One region of the Staphylococcus warneri genome, then DNA from elsewhere that is predicted to be linked to it. Evidence: predicted binding sites of a transcription regulator. Region 1 holds the regulator's gene; the other holds the start of a gene.
What was found. The regulator LexA, encoded in region 1, represses DNA repair genes until DNA is damaged. The targets are predictions, from matches to a motif close to CGAACATATGTTCG.

Region 1 (8,408 bases):
AGCTATAGATAATACATAGAATAATAAAATTCTCCAAAATACTTGTTTGATCGCTCTAGGCATTGATTTGCTTGGATCACTTGATTCTCCAGCTGTGACTGCAACTACTTCTGTACCACCAACAGAAAAGCCAGCAACTAATAAAACACTTAAAATACCTGAGATACCACCTACAAAAGGTGCTTGTCCCTTAGTATAATTTTCAAATCCATAAGAATGTCCGCCTAAAATACCAAAAATCATCAAAATACCAAAAACTATAAATACAATAATTGTGACTACTTTAATGAGTGATAACCAAAATTCTGTTTCACCAAAAGCTTTTACAGAGAAGATATTTAGTAGTAAAAGTAGCGTAATAAATATCAAACTCCAAGCTAAGGGACTAAAGAAATTAAAAGCATGCCAAAACTTTAATACATTTGCGGCAACGATGACGTCTACACTTGTTACAAGTGTCCACATTCCCCAATATAACCATCCCATGGTAAAACCAAGTGATGGATCAACAAATCGAGTAGAGTAAGAACTAAATGAACCAGATACTGGATAGAAAGTAGCTAATTCACCAATAGACGCCATTAAGAAATAAAGCATGATACCTATTAAGAGGTAAGCAAGGATAGCGCCACCAGGACCAGCTTCAGAAATGACACTTCCTGTAGCCACAAATAAACCAGTTCCAATTGCGCCACCTATAGCAATCATGGTTATGTGTCTGGAGGTTAAACCTCTTTTCATATTATTATCTTCCATATACTGTCTCCCATCTATTTTAAATATATCCATCATTTTAATTCTTTTAGACCTACTATTCAATAGTAATTTAGCACTTTAAAGTAAAATTTAAAAATTTTCTGATAATTCGGTTGAGATAAGGGGTTTAAGTTTCATTAAAAGAGGGGATACTTTATAATGGATACTATATTATAATAATTCTAATTTGTGTGGAGGGAAATTTGATGTCTAAACAAGACGGTAAGTTAACAGGTTTATTCGGCGCACCCGTGTCAGATAGAGAAAATAGTATGACTGCTGGTCCAAGAGGTCCACTTTTAATGCAGGATATTTACTTCTTAGAGCAAATGTCACATTTTGATCGTGAAGTGATTCCTGAAAGACGTATGCATGCTAAAGGTTCCGGTGCATTTGGAACATTTACCGTAACTAATGATATTACTCAGTATACAAGTGCTAAAATGTTCTCGGAAGTCGGTAAACAAACTGAAATGTTCGCGAGATTTTCTACTGTATCTGGTGAAAGAGGTGCAGCAGATGCTGAGAGAGATATTCGTGGATTTGCATTAAAATTTTATACTGAAGATGGAAACTGGGATTTAGTTGGTAATAATACGCCCGTATTCTTCTTTAGAGACCCTAAATTATTCGTAAGCTTAAATAGAGCTGTTAAAAGAGATCCAAGAACGAATATGAGAAGTGCACAAAATAACTGGGACTTCTGGACAGGATTACCAGAAGCATTACACCAAGTGACAATTTTAATGTCAGATAGAGGTATTCCAAAAGATTTACGACATATGCATGGATTCGGTTCACACACATATTCTATGTACAATGATAAAGGTGAACGCGTATGGGTTAAATATCATTTCAGAACACAACAAGGCATTGAAAATTTAACAGATGAAGAAGCGGCTAACGTGATTGCTACGGATCGTGATTCTTCACAAAGAGATTTATTTAATGCGATTGAAAATGGTGATTATCCTAAATGGAAAATGTATATTCAAGTAATGACAGAAGAACAAGCTAGAAATCATAAAGATAACCCATTTGATTTAACAAAAGTTTGGTATCATGGTGATTATCCATTAATTGAAGTTGGAGAATTTGAATTAAACCGCAATCCTAATAACTATTTCCAAGATGTTGAACAAGCTGCTTTTGCACCTACAAACATCGTTCCTGGTTTAGACTATTCACCAGATAAAATGTTACAAGGTCGTTTATTCTCTTATGGTGATGCGCAACGTTATAGATTAGGAGTTAACCATTGGCAAATACCAGTTAACCAACCTAAAGGTGTAGGTATTGAAAATTTATGTCCATTTAGTCGTGATGGCCAAATGCGTATTTTAGATGATAACCAAGGTGGCGGACCTCATTATTATCCAAATAATCAAGGTGTTTATGATTCCCAACCTGAATTTAAAAAGCCGCCATTCCCAGCTGATGGTGATGGTTATGAATATAATCAACGTCAAGATGATGATAATTACTTTGAACAACCAGGTAAGTTATTTAGATTACAATCTGATGAAGCGAAAGAGAGAATCTTTACTAATACAGCCAATGCGATGGATGGTGTAACAGAGGATGTTAAAAGACGACATATTCGCCATTGCTATAAAGCAGATCCAGATTATGGTAAAGGTGTTGCTAAAGCATTAGGTATTGATATTAATTCAATCGATTTAGAAGGTGAGCAAGACGAAACTTATGAGAATTTTAAAAATTAAAAGTTAAGATTGCGCACTGAAGATTTATATGATAGAATTTTAAATCGTAAGTATTCCTAACTAGAAAGGGTGTTGAACGTGCGCGTAAATATCACATTAGCATGCACAGAATGTGGCGATCGTAACTATATCACTACTAAAAATAAAAGAAATAATCCTGAGCGTATTGAAATGAAAAAATATTGCCCAAGATTAAACAAATATACGTTACATCGTGAAACTAAATAATCACTTATCTTTCAAATATGACAATTTGAAATGCGAAAAGATCTTTTTCTTAATCGAAAAAGGTCTTTTTTTGTGCTTAATCATGAAAATTAACATTTTATTTAGCTAGGGAAATTTCACGTTTGCAAAAATCATAATACGTGTTATTATATAAAACGTAATAATTACGATTTATAAAAAAGAGAGGTAAAAGAAATGGCTAAAAAATCAAAAATTGCAAAAGAACAAAAGAGACAAGAATTAGTAGATAAATATTTTGAATTACGAAAAGAACTTAAAGCAAAAGGTGATTATGAAGCTTTAAGAAAATTACCACGTGATTCATCACCTACACGCTTAACACGTAGATGTAAAGTGACTGGACGACCAAGAGGTGTATTAAGAAAGTTCGAAATGTCACGTATTGCATTTAGAGAACATGCTCATAAAGGTCAAATACCTGGCGTGAAAAAATCAAGTTGGTAAAACTCGTACTAAAGTCCATTTACAAGAACAATAAAACAATGTAAAGTAAGTAAGGATAATATTTTCTGAATAAAGTAACTGATTTTAAATTGATTATTCGGATTTTAGCTATTTATCCCAAAATATATTGTTTTATAAAGGGGCTTTTAGATTAATATGAAAATATTTGATTATGAAGACATACAACTAATACCGAACAAATGTATTGTTGAAAGTAGATCTGAATGTGATACTTCAATTCAATTTGGACCACGTTCATTTAAACTTCCAGTTGTACCAGCTAACATGCAAACAGTTATGAATGAAGAATTAGCGCAATGGTTTGCAGAAAACGATTATTTTTATATCATGCATCGATTCAATGAAGCAGCTAGAATTCCGTTTATCAAAAAAATGCAAAGCAATCACTTATTTGCATCTATTTCAGTTGGTGTAAAAAAATCAGAATTTGAATTTATTGAACAACTCGCAAATGAACAATTAACACCAGAATATATAACAATTGATATTGCACATGGACATTCTGATTCTGTGATTAATATGATTAAACACATTAAAACATATTTACCTAATTCATTTGTTATAGCTGGTAACGTAGGTACACCTGAAGGCGTTAGAGAATTAGAAAATGCCGGTGCAGATGCAACGAAGGTAGGTATTGGACCAGGTCGTGTTTGTATAACTAAAATTAAAACAGGATTTGGTACAGGTGGTTGGCAATTAGCTGCACTTAATTTATGTAGTAAAGCAGCTAGAAAACCTATTATTGCCGATGGTGGTTTACGAACACACGGTGACATTGCTAAATCAATTCGTTTCGGTGCATCAATGGTTATGATTGGGTCACTTTTTGCAGCTCACGAAGAATCACCAGGAGAAACAGTTGAGCTAGAAGGTAAACGCTATAAAGAATATTTTGGTAGTGCTTCTGAATTCCAAAAGGGCGAACATAAAAACGTTGAAGGCAAAAAGATGTTTGTAGAACATAAAGGGTCATTGAAAGATACTTTAAGAGAAATGCAACAAGATTTACAAAGCTCTATTTCTTATGCGGGTGGAAAAGATTTAAAATCACTACGCACTGTAGATTATGTCATTGTTAGAAATTCAATTTTTAACGGAGATAGAGACTAGTATCTTATGGTAGGTGACTACAATTAAAAAGTTTCTCGTATTTTTTGTCGCATGTTTATGTTTAGTCATTTTTCTGCCATTGAATGAATGGAAACCACTAGAAAAAGTTCAATTAGAAGTTAGACAACAGATAGATCATTGGGCATTTGGAGATTCTAATGAAGAAGATATAAGTTTGGATGTTCCGAATAAACAAGAATTTGCCATAAATAATATTCAAATGAATATGTCAAAAAAAGAAGTGGAAGATAAATTAGGTAAAGCACGACGCATCACTTCTAATGAATATGGCACACATTGGTATACGTATTACGATGATGATTATAACCAATTCGTTATGATTAGTTATATTAAAGATAGAGTAAACGGTATGTACACTAATCAAAACTTAATCTCTTCGCAATCTAAAATAAAATATGCGACCCCTAAAAATAAGGTGAGAGATCGTTTAGGTAAACCTATTGATGAAATGAAAAAAGGGAATAAGCGGTTTGAAATACAAAACGATGAATATGACGTCTTTCACAAAAAGCATATATATACTACTGTCTTCTATGATAAACATGAACAGAATGGTGTCACAGCGTTATATCAAGTAAGTGATGAAATGGAAAATAGACTTCAAGAGCAATATGGTGCACCTTCTAAATCCTTGGAAAAAAGCTTTGAATTACAAGATTTTGATATTGTTAATGCAGAGAGAAAACAAAGACAATTATCAACGTTAAGTTATTCTAAATCCATTTCTAATACTGCTAGAAAGCATAGCAAAGATATGGTGGAAAATAATTATTTTGATCATACAGATTTAAAGAGGAAATCACCATTTGATCGATTGAAAGCAGATCACCATGACTTTAATGCCGCAGGTGAGAATCTAGCCTATGGACAACAAAATAGTATATACGCTCACGAAGGACTAATGAATTCATTAGGGCACAGAAAAAATATACTAAATGATAGCTTCTCAACTTTAGGCGTCGGCGTTGATTTTAATGATCAACGACAACCATATTGGACCGAAAATTATACTGGTTAATCGTTTAAAACAATATATGTTGGGGTACTAATTAGTTGTAAGGAAGTAGATAGAATGTCAACTAAATCAAAACAACAACCTGATATCTTAGAAAAAGTAAAAGAAGTTTTGAACAAGAATCAAAATAAAAAGGATTAGGCATGATGCCTAATCCTTTTTATATATATAGGGGGTTATGAGGATAAAATATGATTACATTTCTCTATATAAACCGATTACTTTTCCAACTACAATAACATTTTCTAAATAAATTGGATCCATCGTACTATTTTCGGGTTGCAATCTATAACGGTTCTTTTCTTTATAAAATCTTTTAACTGTCGCTTCATCGTCTTCTGTCATCGCAACAATAATATCGCCATTTTCTGCGATTGTTTGACTACGAACGATAACTTTATCGCCATCAAGAATACCCGCTTCAATCATACTGTCTCCAACAACATTTAAAATAAAAATATCGCTATTATGTGTGGAAGTTAAATGTTCAGGCAATGGAAAATATTCTTCAATATTTTCAACAGCAGTAATTGGAATACCTGCAGTTACTTTACCGATTACAGGAACATGAATTGTTTCTTCCATACTAATATTATCATTTAATTGTTCGCTAACAATTTCAATTGCTCTAGGTTTAGTAGGGTCACGTTTAATATAGCCTTTTTCTTCTAATCTTGATAAGTGACCATGAACAGTTGAACTTGAAGCCAATCCTACTGCTTCACCAATTTCTCGAACACTTGGTGGATACCCTTTTGATTGAACAATCTGCTTAATGTAATCATATATTTCACTTTGTCTTTTCGTTAATTCTCTCATATATAGGCACTCCCTAGTTTTATTTAAGTTTATTATAGCATCTCTAATAGTAAATAACAAACGTTTGTTCGTTAAAGTGTTGACATGGAACATCTGTTCTGTTAAATTATAAATACAAACAAACGTTCTAGGAGTGAGATTCATGTTAACAAAACAAACAAAGACATTTTTAACATATATAGCAGTATTTTTAGTATCTTGCCTTATCTTTTTAGTATTCTTCTTAAGTGTTAATCAAAGCGCACATTCAGAACAAACGTACGAAATGACAGATCATGAAATTCATCAGAATGCTAACCAAAATGAACATCAAACACCTAATAATAACGGGAACAGCGAACATAAATCTGGGTCTATGTTCGCATTAGCCCACTAAACACTAAAATAGAATAAAAAAGTAAAAGTGAGCGTAACGATTTGGTTATGCTCATTTTTTTGTTATATTCTATGGAAGGTTTATAAACGCTATATTATTATAAGAATATAAAAATATATGATATAAGGTTAGAAATTAACTATGGATATAATTGAACAATAATTGATATGAAAGTAGGAATTTGAATGTCTAAAAATGATTTAAATATTGATAGAATTAATGAATTAGCTAAAAAGAAGAAAGAACAAGGTTTAACCAACGAAGAAGCCAAAGAGCAATCTAAGTTGAGAAAACAATATCTTGATTCATTTAGAGAAGGGTTCAAAAAGCAATTAGAAAACACTAAAGTGATAGATCCAGAGGGTACTGATGTTACTCCTGAAAAATTAAAGAAAATTCAACAGAATAAGAAAGAAAAATAAGCGTGAAATTTTATCATTTTAGATTTATTTTAATAGAAAAACTGAGGGATTTTTCAGATTTTTCTTTATGAATTTATATTAAAATAAGTTATAATTAATTTGAGGTATTATTTGAAGAAGGGAAGAAAATATAATGTTTAATAAAGAAGATCAATTAGCAATCGATACGATTCGTGCTTTAAGTATCGATACAATAGAAAAAGCCAATTCAGGTCACCCTGGTTTACCAATGGGTGCAGCACCAATGGCATACACACTATGGACAAGACACCTAAATTTTAATCCCCAATCTAAAGATTATTTTAACAGAGATAGATTTGTATTATCTGCTGGACATGGCTCGGCGTTATTATATAGCTTATTACATGTATCTGGTAGCTTAGAAATGGATGAACTAAAACAATTTAGACAATGGGATTCTAAAACACCAGGTCATCCAGAATTCAGACATACTGATGGTGTAGAAGTAACAACGGGTCCACTAGGTCAAGGTTTTGCAATGTCTGTAGGTATGGCATTAGCAGAAAGTCATTTAGCAGGTAAATTTAATAAAGAAAATTACAATGTAGTTGATCATTATACGTATGTACTTGCGTCAGATGGCGACTTAATGGAAGGTATTTCACATGAGGCAGCTTCATTTGCCGGCCATAACCAATTAGACAAATTAATCGTTTTATATGATTCAAATGATATTTCATTAGATGGTGATTTAGACAAAGCATTTTCTGAAAAAACACAATCACGTTTTGAATCATATGGATGGAATTACATCTTAGTTAAAGATGGCAATGACTTAGAAGAAATAGATAACGCAATTAATAAAGCTAAATCTCAACAAGGACCAACTATTATTGAAGTTAAAACAGTCATTGGATTTGGATCTCCAAACAAATCAGGTACTAACGGTGTACATGGTGCGCCATTAGGTGAAGATGAACGTAAATTAACATTAGAAGCATACGGTTTAGATCCTGAAAAACGTTTTAATGTACCGCAAGAAGTGTACGATATTTTCAACTCTACAATGTTGAAACGTGCTAATGAGCATGAAGAAAATTGGAAAAATAAAGTTGAAGAATATAGTAAAGCTTATCCAGAATTAGCTGAAGAGTTCAAATTAGCAATAAGTGGTAAATTACCACAAAACTATGAAAAAGAACTACCTAAATTTGATGCAGATCATAATGCAGCATCACGTGCTGACTCAGGTGAAGTTATTCAAGCGTTAAGTAAGCACGTGCCATCATTCTTTGGTGGATCTGCAGACTTAGCTGGTTCAAACAAATCAAATGTTAAAGATGCTAAAGATTACGATAAAGATAATCGTGACGGTAAAAATATTTGGTTTGGTGTTCGTGAATTTGGTATGGGAGCAGCCGTTAATGGTATGGCAGCTCACGGTGGTTTACATCCATATGGAGCAACTTTCTTTGTTTTCAGTGATT
Region 2 (8,408 bases), 580 kb from region 1:
AGAAAAATTCCATGTTCAACAGTCTAATAAAGAAAATGGAGAAATCATCATTAAAGCGCAAAAAAATTATAAAGATGTGCTAGAAGCGTTAGCGAAACTCAATATTTATCCTAAATATATTGAAACACGTAAAAGTTCATTACGTGATACTTACTTTAATATTAATCAAAGAGGTGATAAATAATGAGATCTTTACAATTAGTAAAGCATGATTTAATAAGTATTTTTAAAAGTCCGCTCACATACATTGCGTTTATACTTGTTATAGGCTTAACTGTCTTTCAAGCTGTTATGATGGCAAATTATAGTCCTGGTCATAAAGTGGACTATACAATGGTATTTATCATGGCCAATTGGTTATTCTTATTTGCAGGTTTATTATTTATTATCAAAACAATTACACGAGATTACTCACAAGGTACGATTCAGTTATATATGAATAAGATGAGTAGTAGAATTGGTTATATTGTTGCTAAAACGATTTCTATGATTCTAATTTCATTTTTATTTACACTTGTTCAATATATAGTGATTATTGTAATTGAAGCTACAACTAAAGGTAAAAGTATTGATGGAGATAACTTTTTAACTAACATTTGGTTCTATCTTATCTTTTTCCTATTCTTTGGATTATTTTTATTCTTAATTACATTAGCAGTTGAAAAACCAGCTGTTATCTTTACGTTAGGCATTTTCTTATTATTAATCGTGCCATTTATCCAACCGCTAGTAGGTTTAATTCCAAACATCGGTGATGACATTCATAAGTCATTTAAATACATTCCATTCACATATTTAACACAAAAAATGACTGAGTCCGATGTTTCATTTACACATTGGCAATGGTTTATTTCTATAGCATCAATCGTAGTGCTATTTATTGTTAATGTATTATATGCAGCTAAAAGAGATATTTAGAATAAGTGATTACCGGGGCTTTATAGTCCCGGTTTTTAATGTTTTAATTTAAGAGAGAATAAGGCGTTAAAACGGGAGATTTCAAAAGAAAACGAAGCTATCTTACTCAAATAGCTTCGTTATATATAGGTGTTATTTATAAATCATTTGATCAATAATTGAGTTGTAAACTGCTTTCCAGAAAGTGGAATCTGTTTTATATCGATTTGAAATAATTAAATGTGTTTCTTTAACTTTATCTTCATAATCCGGATGATCTTTACTTGGTAAAGTATCTTCGCGCAAATTAGTAACAAATGATTGAACTTCTTTAGCACGTGGACCCCAAACTGTTTCTTGTTCAAAATTATCATTTAAAAATACAAAAATAGGAATTGAACGTGATTTTCCATTTGTTAAATATTGGTCTATAAGATGTGTATCATCATCTCTATGGAACACTTTGACTTCTAATTCTAGGGCTTCAGCAATATGTTTAAGTATTGGAAGATTCATCATGGCATCGCCACACCAGTCTTCGGTAATTACCAATACTTTAGAATAGTTAGATGATTTTAATTTCTGTAATCTTTCATCATCTTCAGGTAACTTAAAGGAATCATAAATTGAAACGAGATTGTCTTTATTGTCTTGCATCTGCTCAATATAAGGTCCGATGTCTTGACTGTTTTTAAAATATGTTTCTAAATTGGTCATCGAAAAAACCTCCTTTAATCATTTTATATATTATACCAATTTTCATAATGTAAATAAATTAAAATATTTTAAAAATTCTCTCATTTTAGCAAATACCTACCGTGAGATGAAACTAAATACACCTTATGCTATATTTATTATAATAAGTTGAAAGTGGTGAACATCTTTGCGCATTCAGAATCGATGGATAATTAGTATGCTATTCTTAATATTAGCCATTTTACTTCTGATAGGTCTTTCATTTTATAAAAATATAAAAACCGTTGATTTATCAGGTGCATCAATAAATGGAATACATTTAAATGAACAATTTCATAAAAAAGATTTTAATGTAAATAAAAATATTAAAGTAGATCGTTACACATTTTATAATCATAAAAAGCATGATGATTTAACAGTTAAAGTTCATAAAAAGAAACACGTTGTTAAAGGCATTGTACTTGTTAAAGATAAAGAGATACATACAAATTTTGGTATTAGAATTGGGAGTCATATTGATGAAGTTATTCATAATTTAGGTAGTGATTATCAAAAAAGTAAAATAGGTAAGAACTATCAATCAATGACTTATCGAGATCGTGAACATCATTTGAAATTAAATATTTTATATAAAGATGATATCGTGAAGCGGATTGAATTCTTTAGTAAGTAACTAAATAGTTGAACATTAGTATTGCAACTAATTGAAAAAATAGATAGAAAGAGTGACAATACTATGGATAAAATTACATTTTTGAATGAATTAGAAGTCTCATTAGACGAACTACCTAGAAAAGAAAAAGATAAAAAAATGTATGATTATGAACATTACTTTTATGAAGAGGAACTGAAAGGTAAATCTGAAGCGGAAATAGTTAAAGCGCTAAAAGAGCCTAATGATATAGCTAAACAGGTAAAAGCGCATAGCGCGATTGAATATGCTGAATATAAACCAACATTTCATAATACGTTACGAGCTGTTACGGCTTCATTAAGTTTAGGTTTGCTATCAGTATTTTTAGTTTTAATTCCAGTGTTCTTTATATGTATGATATTCGTAATTTTGTTTGTTGTTTCCGTGCTATTAATTTGTGCACCTTTAATTTTAGTCTTTTCGTCTTTCTATAAAGGGATACATGATTCAGTGAGTAATATTCTTTTTTCAATAGCATACACAGGACTCGGATTAATGTTGATTGTTATAACATTTAAAGTATTAGAAACGATATATAGACTCATTCTAAAATATTTGAGATGGTATATTAAAACAGTTAAAGGAAGCGTTAAAAGATGAGAAAGATAATGTTTTCAGGTCTTATCATTTTTCTTGTTTTCTTTATAGGTGCTACAGTTTGCTGGTTTACCTTTGATAAACAGAATTATGAAGAAACGAAAATTAATAAATCATATTCTAACTCTAATTTTAAAAATATATCAATTAACACGGAATACGCTAATGTCAAAGTGGTTAACGGGTCTAAATTTAAAGTGAAATATAATGGGGATAATAAAGTAAACTTAGATAAAAAGAATAAGACTCTGAAAATTTCAGAAGTAAAAAATGTTAATAGAGGGTATGCTATTAATTTGAATCCGTTTAGAAAAGATGACAATCAGATTGTTATTGAGGTGCCAAATATAAAATTAAATACTTTTTCTTATGTATCTAGAGGTGGTAATTTTAACATTGACAACATTACTACTAATCATTTAAAAATATTGAGTACAAATTCTCATATGGATTTAAAAAATCTAAGTGTTAATGATTCAGATATTAAGGCTAATAGCTCACAATTATCTATAAAAAATTCTACTTTAAAAAATAATCATGTAAACTTAAATAACGGTTTTATTAATGTTTATAACAGCAATATTAGCGATTCTATTTTTTTATTAGGAGAAGGAGATATTCATTTTAATAATATGTCATCAAGAAACGATATCAAGGCATCTACTAAAAAAGGCGATATTCATTATTCTTATAAAGATAAACCAGAAAATACTTTGTTGAAATTACAACCAGGTAAAGGAAAGTCTTTAATTGAGAATAAACATTTTCATGAAAGTAAAGTAGGGAAGAGTGACAATATTCTTGAATTTTATACGGTTGATGGAGATATAGTCATAAAATAAAGGAAGATAAAGTACAAAACGAGACAGGTCTATTTGTTCTCGTTTTGTACTTTTTTAATGTGTGGCAAAAGTTAAATCTGTATCAATGACGCCTTCAAATGTACGTTGCGTGAGCTCTTCGCCTTTAAGCCAAGTATTAAAATCTATACTTGAAGGTATCTGATTCTCACCTAAAGACATCCATGCCGTAAGTGATTGTGGTTCGTACATCGATGTATGAATGGTACCAGACCAACTGTTGAAAAGTTTACTATATATGTCGTATTGTGGATCATTAAATAATTTGAATGCTTGATGCTTATCAAGTTGTGTATGTGTTTGGTTAATGACACGTGCTAGTCGTTCTTTAGATTCTTTAGTATAATTTCTATTTTCATGCGTTAGTAATTCAAAATGATTTGTACAAATAGTATCATATCTGACATTGATATCACGAGGTGTAATTTCTACGATGGCATGATTTAAAGATTGATCCATTAAAATATAACTAAATGAACTACGGTGTGGTATCTCTTTTAACAGTTGAATCGCTTCGTCGACATTTTTACAGAGTTCTAATATTAATCTACCTACCATATAACATACAAATCCATTTGCTGGCTTTTTACGATGCATAAAATTATAAGCCATTACTAAACCAGCTTCGTTCATTCCGTCCATTCGTCCAGTTACTCTTGATGTTGGACCAATTTGTGCTAATCCGCCATCATTAGGTTGATATAATAAATATCTGCCATCGTAAGTAGCAGGATGATAATCATAATTTCTTACTAAATAATTGGTTCCGTTAAATACGGTACAACCACTTTCTTTTAAATCAGTAAAACGATAATGTGCAAAGTTTAAAATCATTTGACGTGTTGGTAACTTTAATACATCTTGCATACCCATGAGTTCTTCCCAAATTTTAGGTGCATACGTTTGAAAAATAGAATGTGTTTCGTTAACATCTATATCAAATCTAGGAATTCGCTTTTTCCATTCTTTTTCTCTGTTTTTTAAGAGGTCAGTTTGTTTTAACCATTTGGCAGTGTGTATACCTAAATCATAATGTGAACCTCTATAGCACATAATTTCAGATTGAACGTTTTGCATATGAAAGTACTCCTTATTCAAAATTTACACTTTGTAATATAATGTTAATGTTACATTAATTGTTATTTTATGTAATTATATATATAATAAAATTGTAATTAGTTACTGATAGCATTGAGAAATAATTTATTTTGGGATGATATCATGCGTAGTAAATATGATTATATAAAAGGCGCAATTTATAATTGGTGGCACAAATAATTATAATATTGCACTGACGGCTGATGAATAAATCAGTCGTCTTTTTTATAGTTACATCTTATCATAAAAATTTTTATAAAGTGAGCTTATAAAAATAGTAAAAAGGGTATGTATTTATTGATAACGATAAATATGCTATCATAATGTATTGTAGATATGCATATAAAATATAGAGGTGAATTTTAATGTGGAACTTTATTAAAGGTTTATTTAAATTTGTATTTAGTTTAGTAGCTATCACTACAGTTGTTGTAGGTGTAGGTGTAGTTGCATTTGCTTATATTTTCAAAAAAGACTTTGAAGATATCGAAAGAAAAACTAAAGAAATCGTTTCAGATATCGAAAATAATAATTAATTTAAAGATTAAATTAATGAAAGCGTCACTGATGAAATCGTCATCAGTGGCTTTTTTATTTGCTTTAAAAGAAATTAAGTAGGGGAAATACGTACAATGTCTAATAAAGAAAGTTTGAATTTATCAGAAGAATGAGATGGATATCCTTCAACTTCAAAAGTTATAGCATCAATACGTTCAATATTAAGTTCGATAGATTTAAAGTATCCATCATCATAATACTGTACGACTACTGGTTGATTTAACTGCAAGGACTGATGTAAACGAAAATTCAAATCAGATAATTGATCGTCGGAAAGCACAGGACGATCAACCTTATTTTGATCGATGATATATTGATGAATCGTTTCAAATTGTTCAGGTAAGGTAGCAAATGGTGCCCATTTAACCATGCCACGGCCTTTTGGAATATTTCTATTCAATTGGTTGCGCGGAATATTTCGATAGTCCAACTGATTATTATTTAAATCCTTAATCATCTTTCAATCACCTCAATATTTATACTTTTATTATACGAACATACGTTCTGTTTTGCAAGTGGTATTTCGCTAGAATCATGTGTGGTTATCAAGATATAAAATTTAAGTATAGAGGTTTATAACTAAAATCATACCCAAACGTTTGTCTTTATATATATAAATTTAATAGAATAGAGGTAAGTGATAAGGAGGCGTTGACGAAATGACTAAAGGTTATATTGGTTCATATACGAAGAAGAATGGACAAGGGATTTATCAATTTGATTTAGACGAACAAAATGGGCAAATAGTTGAAGTGGCGACTGGTTACCAACTAGAAGCATCAACGTATGTAACAAGAAATAATCATTTTCTATATGCTATTACAAAAGAAGGAGACAATTGTGGTGTCGCAAGTTTTAGAATAGCAGAAAATGGCGAATTAACATTAATCAATAAATGTTTGGCTTCTCAAAAGGGAACAGGATGTTATGTTCAAGTATCAACAAATGGTGAGTTTCTATTTGAAGCAATTTATGGTGCAGGATTAGCTCGAATTTATCAATTAAATCCGACTACTGGTGAAATAGAGAGATTGATTCAGGAGCTAGCGCATGACTATCCACTTGGACCTCATGAAAGACAAGAACATCCTCATGTGCATTTTTTAAACGAGACACCAGATGGTCAATATGTAGTAGCAGCTGATTTAGGTACAGATCGACTTGTGTCATACACATTTAGTGAAAATGGTTTGAAAGAACATGCTGTTTCAGAATTTAATGCAGCTGATGGTACGCGTCATATTGCATTTCATGAAAATGGAAAATATGCATATGTCATACATGAATTATCAAATATTGTTAGCGTGACTAAATATGAAGATGGTCGTTTTAAAGAATTAGAACGTCATTTAACAATTCCAGAACATTTTGATGGTGCAACTAAACTTGCAGCAGTACATTTATCGCATGACCAACAGTTCTTATATGTAAGTAATCGTGGTCATGATAGCATTGCAATTTACAAAGTCTTAGAAAATGGGGCTAAACTTGAATTGGTTGATATTGTCAAAAGTGGTGATGAATTCCCACGAGATTTTAATATCACAGAATCAGATGATTACTTAGTTTGTGCACATCAAGAAGGCCAATCTAAATTAACGGTATTTGAAAGAGATAAAGAAAAAGGCACATTGACGTTAAAAGATCAATCAACTCAGGCACCAGAAGGTGTTTGTGTCATGTTCTAAAAAATAAATCCCTTAAGCGATATTGCTTAAGGGATTTATTTTTTTAATTTTTGAAAAATGCTTTAATATACTTAAATTTACCTTTATAAGGTGGGAAAAATAGGCTCGACTCTAAGCGTGTCGATTTAAAAGTATATGATTTATCATGAGAAAATGTATCAAATGAGTATTTGCCGTGATAATTACCGATACCCGATAGACCTACACCGCCAAAAGGTAAATTAGGATTTGCTAGGTGCATCAATGTATCGTTAATAGCACCACCACCAAAGGCAAGTTCGTTAAGCACACGGTGCGTTGAATTTTCATCTTCACTAAATAAATAAAGGCTCAAAGGTTTAGGGCGAGACTGGATTATTTCGAAAGCTTCATCAAATTGATCATAACTGATGATTGGTAATAATGGACCAAAGATTTCTTCTTCCATAATTAAATCTGAAGTTTGAATATCATCAATAATAGTGGGTTCGATGAATAAATCGGATTCATCACTATGACCACCAAAAATGACATTCTCTTTATGGTGTTGTAGTAAATCATTTAAGCGATTAAAATGCTTATGATTTACAATTCTGCCATAATCAGGACTAGATTGAATGGTCTTACCATAAAATTCATTTAGAGTTTGTTTTAATGCTTTGATAAAATCATCTTTTACTTTTCGGTCTACTAAAATATAATCTGGAGCAACACAAGTTTGTCCTGCGTTTGTAAATTTACCAAAAGCAATTCTCTCACTAGCTACTTTTAAATTAGCTGTTTCATCGATAATTACAGGAGATTTACCACCTAATTCAAGTGTTACAGGAACGAGGTTTTCACTTGCGGCTTGATAAACGATTTTACCTACTTTGTCGCTACCAGTGAAGAACATATAATCGAACGGTAAGTGAATAAGGTGGTCTGTTTCTTCAATACCACCTTCAACTACAGCAATATAGTCAGGTTTATAAACATCTTCAACAATTTTACGAATGACTGAAGATACATGAGGTGTCAATTCTGATGGTTTAATAATCGCTGTGTTACCAGCTGCAATCGCACCAATTAACGGTTCAAATGTTAATTGCACTGGGTAATTAAAGGGACCGATAATAAGAACAGTGCCATAAGGATCTTTTTTGATATAACTTTTAGTAGGAAAAAGATAAAGTGGTGTATCTACTTGTTTTGTTTTAGACCAATTTTTAAGCTCTTTACGGGCTAATTTAATGCTTTTTAACAAAATACCAATTTCAGTAGCATATGCTTCAACATTACTTTTACCTAAATCTTTTTGCAAAGCTTCAAGTATCTCATTTTCGTGATGTTTAATACTCT

Region 2: the regulator LexA is predicted to act here: its motif matches at 5,893-5,906, upstream of EL082_RS04245 (YolD-like family protein).

Annotation. Positions count from the first base shown of each region.
Region 1 is NZ_LR134269.1:1,445,235-1,453,642, reverse strand. It holds gene EL082_RS07025 (amino acid permease) at 1-756, opposite strand, end outside; gene EL082_RS07020 (catalase) at 963-2,480, shown strand; gene rpmG (50S ribosomal protein L33) at 2,559-2,708, shown strand; gene rpsN (30S ribosomal protein S14) at 2,904-3,173, shown strand; gene guaC (GMP reductase) at 3,330-4,307, shown strand; gene EL082_RS07000 (CAP domain-containing protein) at 4,321-5,346, shown strand; gene lexA (transcriptional repressor LexA) at 5,539-6,162, opposite strand; gene sosA (DNA damage-induced cell division inhibitor SosA) at 6,305-6,538, shown strand; gene EL082_RS06985 (DUF896 domain-containing protein) at 6,724-6,960, shown strand; gene tkt (transketolase) at 7,094-8,408, shown strand, end outside.
Region 2 is NZ_LR134269.1:868,589-876,996, forward strand. It holds gene pmtC (phenol-soluble modulin export ABC transporter ATP-binding protein PmtC) at 1-184, shown strand, start outside; gene pmtD (phenol-soluble modulin export ABC transporter permease subunit PmtD) at 184-918, shown strand; gene EL082_RS04215 (thioredoxin family protein) at 1,051-1,614, opposite strand; gene EL082_RS04220 (hypothetical protein) at 1,781-2,266, shown strand; gene EL082_RS04225 (HAAS signaling domain-containing protein) at 2,330-2,887, shown strand; gene EL082_RS04230 (DUF4097 family beta strand repeat-containing protein) at 2,884-3,726, shown strand; gene EL082_RS04235 (C45 family autoproteolytic acyltransferase/hydrolase) at 3,781-4,821, opposite strand; gene EL082_RS04240 (hypothetical protein) at 5,208-5,378, shown strand; gene EL082_RS04245 (YolD-like family protein) at 5,453-5,857, opposite strand; gene pglS (6-phosphogluconolactonase) at 6,060-7,088, shown strand; gene EL082_RS04255 (aldehyde dehydrogenase) at 7,132-8,408, opposite strand, start outside.